Regions from separate parts of the Thalassospira marina genome, predicted to be linked through region 1. Evidence: predicted binding sites of a transcription regulator. Region 1 holds the regulator's gene; the other holds the start of a gene.
What was found. Region 1 encodes PhoB, which activates phosphate uptake and scavenging genes when phosphate is short. Its sites were predicted from a motif close to TNTCATAAAACTGTCA; they were not measured.
Positions count from the first base shown of each region.

Region 1 (5,182 bases):
CCAAAACCGGTCCGCCATTTATCATTAAAAAAATTGCGCCCTGTTTACCGGGCGCTGCCGCGCAAGATGGCATTGCCACCCCGCAAACGCAAGCAATCTCCCCCCAGATAACGGCACAAAGACCGGCTTGAACAGGGGCATATTTTGGCGTTGTTACCTAAAACACAGCCTGCTGTCGCGCGATGTGCCAATAGATATGTGTATCGCCCCAAAGCACAATGGCAATTGGGCGGGTCATGTGTTTCTCCTGCCAGAAACGGGTGCGGAATTTCTTGTTACCCCCGGCATCCAAAAATCCGAAAGGTTCACTGCCAGCCCACAACGGCACCGCCACCAGCCATCGATTTTGATCAATTCGCCCTGCCCGATTTTCGCTGCCCTCACCGTCGCCATCGGCAAATCCATATCCCAGATTTACATCGTTTTTTCATTGCATTGCGCTATGGTAAGAATAACCGGGAACGTTTGGTGACTGGCCTGAAATTCAACGCCCCTGGATAATTATTCATGCCCCATAGCAATGTGCTGTTCGAGCTGTTCCTGATTTTAAGTGCTGCGGTGATTGCAGTGCCTATTGCCCAGCGCCTGCGTGCCAATTCCATCATTGGTTTTTTGATTGGCGGGCTGGTGATCGGGCCGTTCGGGCTGGGGCTTATTCCCAGCAACAGGGACATTTCCACCGTTGCCGAACTGGGCGTTGTTTTCCTGCTTTTCATGATCGGGCTGGAACTGTCGCGTGAACGGTTGCGCGTGATTGGCGGTAAATTTGCCGCCCTTGGTGTTTTGCAAATTATTGTCACGCTGGGCATCGGTTTTGTCGCGCTGATGACGATTGATCTGCCACTGCCAAGTGCGCTGGTGATTGCCGGCGCGCTGGCTTTGTCATCGACCGCGATTATCCTCAAACAGCTTTCCGATGAACGCCAGCTTCACACCCGGTTTGGCCGCGCAGCCCTTGCGGTTTTGCTGTTGCAGGACGTGGCGGTTGGCCCGTTCCTGATTATGGTGCAGGCCGCAGGCAACACCACCAGCACCACCAGCCCCTGGGTCAGCATCCTGGCCGGAGTTGGGGCGGTTGCGGTGTTATTGCTGGCCGGGCGATATTTATTGCGCCCGATGTTTCGCGCCATTGCCGCCCTGCATAACCCCGAACTGTTTGCCATTGGCACCCTGTTTGCCGTGCTGGCGGCCAGTACGCTTACGGAAATGGCCGGGCTTTCCATGGCGCTGGGTGCGTTTATTGCCGGTGTGATGTTGGCCGAAACCGAATTTCGCCACCAGATCGAAGCAGACATTGCCCCGTTTCGTGGGGTGTTTCTGTCGCTGTTTTTTATGTCGGTGGGCATGTCGGTCGATATCGGGGTGGTGTACCACCACGCGATTACGGTGGTTATGGGCGTGGTTGCCCTTCTATTGATAAAGGCGGCGATCCTGTTTGTGCTGTCGCTGGCAACCCGGTTTGACCGGGCGGTTTCGATCCGCATTGCGATGGGGCTGGCCGGTGGCGGCGAATTTGCCTTTGTGATGTTTACACTGGCCGCCCAAAACGGTGCCATTACCCCCGAACTTGCCGCCATTCTGGTGCCGATTGTTGCCATTTCCATGGCCGTAACACCCAGCCTGATCAGCCTGGGCAAAAAGCTGGAAGATATCCTGCATCCGCGTGAAACCGACCAGCTTGGCGATATTGAAGCCCATACCGAAGGTGTGGAACACCATGTGCTGATTATCGGCTGCGGGCGTGTTGGCCGGGTGCTGGCACGGTTGTTAAGAACCCGCAACATTCCCTTTATCGTTCTGGAATCCGACGCCCAACAGGTGGCTCGCGGCCGGGCCGAAGGATTGCCGGTTTATTTCGCCGATGGTTCCAGGCCGGAAAGTTTCCGGGCAGCCCACACAGAACAGGCCCATGTTGCCGCCGTTGCCATGGGTTCGCCGCATGAAACCGAAAAAACCGTGGCATTGCTGCGCCAGCATTACCCACATCTGAAGATTTTCGCCCGCGCACAGGATATTTCCCATATTGGTGCCCTGTCGCGCAGCGGTGCCAATGCTGCCATCCCCGAAGTGCTGGAAACGGGTTTGCGCCTGTCGGACCATGTGCTGTCAGCCTGTGATGTACCGCAGGATGAAATTGATGCTGAAATTGCCAAATTCCGCCGGGCGGACATGCTGCTGATGAATGAACTGGCCCCGCGGTCGTCAGGACATTCATCCGCCTCCGCAACGAAAACGGCCCCTGTGGGCACCAAAGGCACCGGGGCCGGTAACAAAGCGTAGATGCTGGGCCGAGAACCAAGGCCCATGAACAGCAGCCAGTGTCATTTGCCTGACAACATACATCGCGGCGCTGAATATCAACTTGCCAGCAGAAATAAAACAAGGCCCTGCCAATGTGACAGGGCCTTGTATTTTCAGTGTAAATTGCGAAATTCTGTCACAATTACGATAAATAAAAAGGCCGATCAGGCAGCCGCGTCATCATCCAGGGCATAACCGGCCGCGCGAACGGTGCGGATAACGTCCTTGGTGCCTTTGACATCGTTCAGGGCTTTGCGCAGACGACGGATATGCACATCCACCGTGCGGGTTTCGACATAGATATTCGGCCCCCAAACAGCGTTAAGTAACTGTTCGCGCGAGAAAACCCGGCCCGGATGCTCCAGGAAATAACGCAGAAGACGAAATTCCGTCGGCCCGAGATGGATGGGTTTACCGCTGCGATTGACGCGATGCGCAGCCAGATCCATTTCGATATCGGAATAGATCAACTGCCCCTGTGGTTGCGCCGGGCCGGAGCGGCGCAAAAGCGCACGGATACGGGCCAGCAATTCGCCAATGGCAAAGGGTTTGGTCACGTAATCGTCGGCCCCGGTATCGAGGCCGCGAATACGGTCGCCTTCTTCACCACGCGCGGTCACCATGATCACCGGCAAATCGCGGCTTTCAGGTTTACGGCGGATCTGACGGCATACTTCGATCCCGGACATGACCGGCAGCATCCAGTCCAGAAGGACCAGATCAACATGGGTTTCAGCCATGATTTTCAGGGCTTCGTCCCCGTCACCGGCTTCGACAACATTCATGCCTTCCCGTTCGAGGTTGTAGCGCAGCATCGTGACGATGGCGGCTTCATCCTCGACAATAAGAACCGTAGGATCCATCCTGTTATTCCCCTGCCTCGTTGGGTTCAATCACAGCGAAATTGGCAGCATCATTTTTGGGACGGCCATCAACCGGCAGATCTTCACCCTTGATGCGGTAATAGATCGTTTCGGCAATGTTGGTGGCATGGTCACCGATGCGTTCAATGTTTTTGGCAATGAACAAAAGATGGGTCGATGCGGTAATATTGCGCGGGTCTTCCATCATGTAGGTCAGCAATTCGCGGAACAGCGAATTGTACATATCGTCGACTTCCTGGTCGCGGGCCCAAACGCGCTGTGCTTTTTCAGCATCGTTTTCGATATAGGCGTCCAGAACGTCCTTGATGATTTCCTGTGCCAGACGGGCCATGTTCGGAATGACCTGAACCGGGCGGATCGGCGGGATCTGGTTTAGAACCTGGGCACGTTTGGCGATGTTTTTAGCAAGGTCGCCAATACGTTCAAGATCGTTTGACAGCTTGAGCGCGGTCACAACCTGGCGCAGGTCATCGGCCATCGGCTGGCGCAGTGCCAGAACGCGAACGGCGAAATCCTGAACTTCCTGTTCAAGTTTGTCGATGCGCAGGTCGGAAACAATGACCTGTTCAGCCAGTTCGGAATCACGCTTGGAAATCGCGCGGATCGCCGAAATCAGCTGGCTTTCGGCCAGGCCGCCCATCTGGGAAATGATATTGTTCAACCGGGTCAGTTCATCATCGAATGAACTGACAATATGGCTTTCTTCTTTTCTCATCGAATTACCTCCTGCCCGGCTTAGCCGAAGCGACCAGTGATGTAACCCTTGGTCCGTTCGTCTCGCGGGTTGGTAAAGATTTGGTCCGTTTCGCCGACTTCCACCAGTTTACCCAGGTGGAAAAAAGCCGTGCGCTGCGACACACGCGCGGCCTGCTGCATGGAGTGAGTGACGATGACAATTGTGTAGTTCGAACGCAGCTCGTCGATCAGTTCTTCGACCTTGGCGGTCGCGATCGGGTCAAGCGCGGAACAGGGTTCATCCATCAAAATGACTTCAGGGCTGACAGCAACCGCACGCGCAATGCAAAGGCGCTGCTGCTGACCGCCGGAAAGACCGGTTGCCGGTGAGGAAAGACGGTCTTTAACTTCTTTAAGCAGGCCGGCTTTTTCCAGCGAGGTCATGACGATTTCGTCAAGTTCGTCGCGGGAATTGACCAGACCATGAATACGCGGGCCATAGGCCACGTTATCAAAAATCGATTTCGGGAAGGGGTTCGGTTTCTGGAACACCATGCCGATACGGGCGCGAAGCTGCACAACGTCGATCGATTTATCGTAAATATCGCGGTCATCAAGGGTGACCTTGCCATTGATGGTCACGCCATCGATGGTGTCGTTCATGCGGTTCAGGCAACGCAGGAACGTGGATTTACCACAGCCCGACGGGCCGATCAGGGCGGTGACTTCGCGTTCGACAACATCAAGATCGACATTATAAAGCGCCTGGGCATCACCGTAGAACAGGTTCAGTTCGCGGGCCGCCATTTTGGACTTGCCGCGCGTGTGCGGTGCGTTTGTCATTGCGTCAGCAGTTACAACAGCCATTTTACCACTTCCGTTCAAATTTCTTGCGCAGGAACACGGCCAACCCGTTCATCAGGATCAGGAAAGCCAGCAATACCATGATCGCCGCAGAGGTTTTTTCAACAAAGGCGCGTTCGGGGCTGTCTGCCCACAGATAGATCTGCACCGGAAGAACCGTTGCCGCATCCATCGCACTGCCCGGAATATCAACAATAAAGGCCACCATGCCGATCATCAGCAGCGGTGCCGTTTCACCCAGTGCCTGGGCCATACCAATGATGGTCCCGGTCAGGATGCCCGGCATTGCCAGCGGCAGCACATGATGGCTGACCGTTTGCACCGGCGATGCCCCAAGGCCCAAAGCAGCCTGACGAATGGACGGCGGTACAGCCTTGATCGCCGCGCGTGCGGCAATGATGATGGTCGGCAATGTCATCAGGGCCAGGGTCAGACCACCGACAACCGGGGCCGAACGC
Region 1 covers NZ_CP024199.1:3,711,602-3,716,783, forward strand. Annotated here, with positions in the region: gene CSC3H3_RS16940 (calcium/sodium antiporter) at 1-4, opposite strand, end outside; gene CSC3H3_RS16945 (cation:proton antiporter domain-containing protein) at 508-2,280, shown strand; gene phoB (phosphate regulon transcriptional regulator PhoB) at 2,466-3,164, opposite strand; gene phoU (phosphate signaling complex protein PhoU) at 3,169-3,900, opposite strand; gene pstB (phosphate ABC transporter ATP-binding protein PstB) at 3,921-4,727, opposite strand; gene pstA (phosphate ABC transporter permease PstA) at 4,729-5,182, opposite strand, start outside.

Region 2 (5,182 bases), 210 kb from region 1:
GCGCGGGTCATAGGGCCAAAGGGCAATATAATCGGCCTGCAATTCCGCCCCGATCACCCAAACCAGCAGCCCTATTGAAATTATCGAAAAAGCGAACAGATAAAGGGTCGATCCCAACCGGGCGACAAGCTGGCGGCGAAACATGCCTGGCACCATATGACCGGCCAGAAACGCAAAAATGGAAACGAAAAACCACTTCAAAATGCGATCACCTCTTTACTTTGACGGCGCAACATGCAAATTGCCCACCACGTTTCGCGCACCCTGATCGGGCAGCCTGTCGGCTTCGCCCCTTGCGCCGCGCGACTTTAGCGGATACCTCTTTATCCCTAATTGACTTTACGCAATAAAGCTGGGTTCATCCCAAACATCGGAACACGGAATATACTCGAAATGAGCTGGACACCGGAAAAGATTGAATTGCTGACTTCGCTCTGGAATCAGGGTTGGACCACGGCACGCATCGGTGAAGAGCTGGGTGTGGGCAAAAACGCCGTCGTTGGCAAGGCACACCGCCTGGGCCTGCCCAAACGTCCGTCCCCGATCCAGCGTCGTGCTGAAGAATCTGAAACCAAAAAGGCCCCTGCGCCCAAAGTTCTGTCCAAAGGCATCAGCATCTATGACCTTGGACCGGGCATGTGCCGCTGGCCGTTTGGTGATCCGGGTGACGATGACTTCCACTTCTGTGGCAAGAAAATCATCCCTGGCAAACCCTATTGCGACGAACATTGCGCTGCGGCTTACCTGAATGGCAAAAGCCCGCGTGAAGATAATCCGCGCAATCCGAACAATGGCGGCCCGAACAACAAGCGTTAATCACGCCCTGTTCACCGACCCAAAATTCAAAAAGCCGTCCTTCGGGGCGGCTTTTTCATGTGCGCAATGGCAGTTCAATGTGCAGGGCTTCCGCCCGCACCCTACCTTGCCGCCAAAACAAAACCCCGCCCAAAGGGCGGGGTTTGCAACATCATCGACACCGGGCACGGATACCCCCCGCGCCCAAAAGCCGTCGATTATTTCAAAGTCGTCAGCACATATTGGGCGAACCCTTCCTGGGTTTCACCGATAAAACTGATATTGGATGGTGCATTTGCCGCATCCGATGCTTTGGGGCTGGTCACGAAAGTCACCTTGTCGGCATTGCCCACCGGGGCAAGATGCCAGTTCCCATCGGCCTTCGGGTCGATGTTTTTTTCATCAAGAATGTAGTTTGCCAGAACCGTGCGGTTTTCATCCGGTGCATCAACAATGATGGTTGAACCATCCAGCCCCGGAAAATGCCCGCCGCCACTGGCACGGTAATTGTTGGTCGCCACCACAAATTTCTGGCTGCCATCAATCGGTTTGCCACCGAACTGCAAATTGGTAATGCGGTGGGCATCCTTGTTCACAACCTCGCCTTCCTTGTTATAGCGGGCAGGTTGCGTCACATCGATTTCATAGGTCACCCCATCGATGACATCGAAATTATAGGTCGGGAAATCCTCGTTGATCAGCATCTGTTCCTGATCACTGTTGGGATCAATTCGGTTAAACTGGCCTGCCGACATTTCCAGCCATTCCCGCACCTGATCGCCCGTCAGCAAAACGGCACGGACGGTGTTGGGGTAAATGTAAAGATCGGCAACGTTTTTAAGGGCGATCTGGCCTGCCGGAATATCGGTATAATAATCCGGGCCACCGCGCCCGCCCGCCTTGAAGGGGGCCCCGGCTGAGAGGATCGGCAAGCCATCATATTCCGTGCCCGCCAAAATCTTTTTCAGATACCAGGTCTGGGCATTGGTCACGATCTGGATCGAGGGGTCATCTGCCACCAGCGCAAAGAAGCTATTGATCGGGGCTTCGGTGGTGCCAACACCTTCGCGCATATAATCAATCGTTGCCTTATGTTCGGTATCGACTGCCTTTAAAATTTCCGGGTCGGCATCGACCAGCGGCACAATATCGCGGCCTTCACGATGATAGATCGGCTCGGCTTCCGACAGGGCGTCAGTTACGCTCCAGCTTCCGTCATCCTTCACATTCAAGCTTAAATCGATCACGCCAACATGGCTGCCCCAAAAGCCCGGCATCACGGCAGGAACACCGTTGATCGTGCCCTTCGACAAATCCACACCTTCGATATCGGCAAATTTGTCAGACGGGAAAACACCATGCGAATGCCCAAACAGGATCGCATCAATCCCCTTAACCTTGGACAGGTAATAGGTGGCGTTTTCTTCCATGCCCTCGCGGGTTTGGGTGCTCATGCCGGAATGGGCCACGGCAACCACCAGGTCTGCGCCCTTTTCGCGCATTTCCGGCACGTATTTTTCCGCCATATCAACGATGTCCTTGGTGATGACATGGCCTTCAAGATTGGCCTTGTCCCACTGCATGATCTGGGGCGGGGCAAAACCGATCACGCCAATGGTGATCGGGTGTTTTTTGCCGTCCTTGTCCACCAGTTCACGCTGCAAAAGCTGATAGGGCGTGAAATAGGGTTTGTCGTTATCAGGATTATCATCGCCATCCGCGACAAAGATATTGGCATTCACATAGGGGAATTTGGCACCCGCAATAGCATTGGCGAGAAATTCCAGCCCGTAATTGAATTCATGGTTGCCGACATTGCCAACGTCGTAATCCATCAGGTTCATGGCCTTGTAAACCGGGTGAATTTCGCCCTTTTTCAGGCCATGGCGCTTTGCCATATAATCACCCAGCGGGTTGCCCTGGATCAGGTCACCATTGTCGATCAGGATCGCGTTGTCGGCTTCGGCACGCGCCTGTTTGATCAGGGTTGCATCCTTGGCAAGGCCGACACTTTGGGACGGCGCATCGCGGTAATAGTCGTAATTGACCAGGTGCGAATGGATATCGGTGGTTTCAAGAATTCGCAGCGATACGGTGCTATCGGCAAGGGCGGTGCCCGCCATCAGGCTGACGGAAAGGCCCATAATCACGCTGGCCAATGGACGGTAAAAAGTCATTTATTGCATCCCTGAAAATTGGTGGTCTATCTGACAAATGTATTGTTGATTGCATGGTCAGGATTTGAAGATTTTGCGAAAATAGATGCGTTCACGCAAACAAAAACGCCCGTCCACAAGAACAGGCGTTTTCGAATTTGAATGTTTGCGCCAGAAAACCCAGCGTCGCGAATGGCTTACGTAAAATTACCGAGCAGCCTGCCCAATGGCGGCACCATCTTCGCTGCCACCAAAAACCACTTCGTTACCCGGTCGCGGGTCATTGGGTACGTTCAGCGACAGGATAAGCGAACCAAGCGCCAGCACCGCCCCGGTCAGGAACACTGCACTGGGCGACACCAGCCACAACAAACCAAATGCTGCAGGTAAAAACACAGCCGCAATATGGTTGATGGTAAAGCTGACCCCCGCCGTCGAGGAAATATCGCGCGGGTCGGCGATTTTCTGGAAATAGGTTTTCATCGCAATCGCCATGGCAAAGAACATGTGGTCCACCACATAAAGCCCGGCAGCGATATGGGCATTCTGCACAAAGGCATAGGATGTAAAGACGATAAACAGCCCGCAATATTCAACAATCAATGCTCGCCGTTCGCCCCATTTGCCAATCAGGCGGCCAATTTTCGGTGCCAACACCATATTGATGGCATGGTTAAGCAGGTAAAGAATGGTGATGGTGCCCACGTCATAGCCAAACTTTTCCACCATCAGAAAACCAGCGAAAACGGTAAATATCTGGCGGCGTGCCCCGGCCATGAAGGTCAGCGCGTAATACAGCCAGTAACGGCGACGCAGGATCAGCTTGCGTGTTTGCGGATGGGCATCCTTGAATTTGGGGAACACCATCCAGGCGATGATGGCCAGAATAACGGTCAGCGCACCGCCCACCACATAAACCCCGCGATAGGGCATCTGGAAAATTTCCATCAAAATCCAGACACCGCCAAACATGAAAAGCGACGCAATCGACTTTGCCGAAAGCTGCCGCCCCATCACCATCGCCGTTCGGTCCTTTGCCACCCATTGCAGGGATAGCGCCTGTTGCATGGTTTCAAAATAGTGAAAGCCAATCGACATCAGGACCGTCGTGCAATAAAGCCCGATCACGGTGGGGAAATAGCCGCTGATTGCCACGCCAAGGCCCAGGACCAGCAGGGAAATGACCGCAAAGGTCTGTTCACGGAAAATCAGCAGGGCGAAAATGGCGGTAAAGGCCAAGAAGCCGGGAATTTCGCGCAGGGACTGCAAAATGCCAATTTCACGCCCGGTAAAATCGGCCATTTCGACCGAAAAATTATTCAAAAGCGCCATCCAGGTCGAAAATGAAAGCGGCATTGCCGCTGCCATCAGGATCAGCAGAACTTCCGGGTTATTGCGCCATCCCGTCGGGCTTGCGCCGGGGCCAGTGGCAAAGGCCGTCTGGCTGGGGGCTTCACCGCCCAGATTACCCGGTGCGTGGGCATCCGGCTCGGTCGGGTTTTGGGCTTCGGGCATATCGGGCTGCCGCGGTGTCGGGTAAGGAGTAGGCATTCAAACGCTTCCTGATATGTCATGAACCCGGCGGGAAAGGATGGGAACGGGCTCATGGGGTTTACCCCATTACGTGTCTTCAAGTTTTCTGTGGGTTGTCTGTATTGCTTCCAAACTAAACTTGTCATTCCCGTCTGTCTCACGGTAATCTGCCATTGAATACGGCAAACAGGACATTTTCATGCTAAGACCGGAAAATTCACCGCCGCCACGCCCCCGGCCCGATGAACTGCCCCGCCCGGTTTATGTCCGCATCAGCGACGTTCCCGCTGGCCATTGCGTGGGCATGCATCATCATGACTGGTATCAGCTGATCTATTCCATCGAAGGCACCATGACCGTCACGACCGAGGCCGGCATCTGGGTGGTGCCGCCCCAGCGCGCGGTATGGGTGCCGCCCGGGCTTGACCATGCGGTTGCCCATGCCACCTTTTGCCGGTCACGCCATGTCTATATTTCGCGCCATGCACCAACAACCCTGATCGACCGGTGCATCGTGCTGGAAGTCAGCCCGCTCCTGCGGGAACTGATCCGTGCGGCAACGCAAATTCCCATTGAATATGACGAAGAAGGCAGCGAAGGCCGCCTGATCCAGGTGCTGCTCGATCAGCTTGCCGCACAGGCCCATACCAACAACCTGCATCTGCCCGCCCCCAAGGACACGCGGCTATCGCGCATTT
Region 2 covers NZ_CP024199.1:3,506,379-3,511,560, forward strand. Annotated here, with positions in the region: gene CSC3H3_RS16000 (NnrU family protein) at 1-201, opposite strand, end outside; gene CSC3H3_RS16005 (GcrA family cell cycle regulator) at 394-816, shown strand; gene CSC3H3_RS16010 (bifunctional 2',3'-cyclic-nucleotide 2'-phosphodiesterase/3'-nucleotidase) at 1,014-2,972, opposite strand; gene CSC3H3_RS16015 (MFS transporter) at 3,159-4,502, opposite strand; gene CSC3H3_RS16020 (AraC family transcriptional regulator) at 4,684-5,182, shown strand, end outside.
Region 2: CSC3H3_RS16010 (bifunctional 2',3'-cyclic-nucleotide 2'-phosphodiesterase/3'-nucleotidase) is a predicted target of PhoB. The motif match lies at 3,038-3,053, and genes of this name have one in related genera.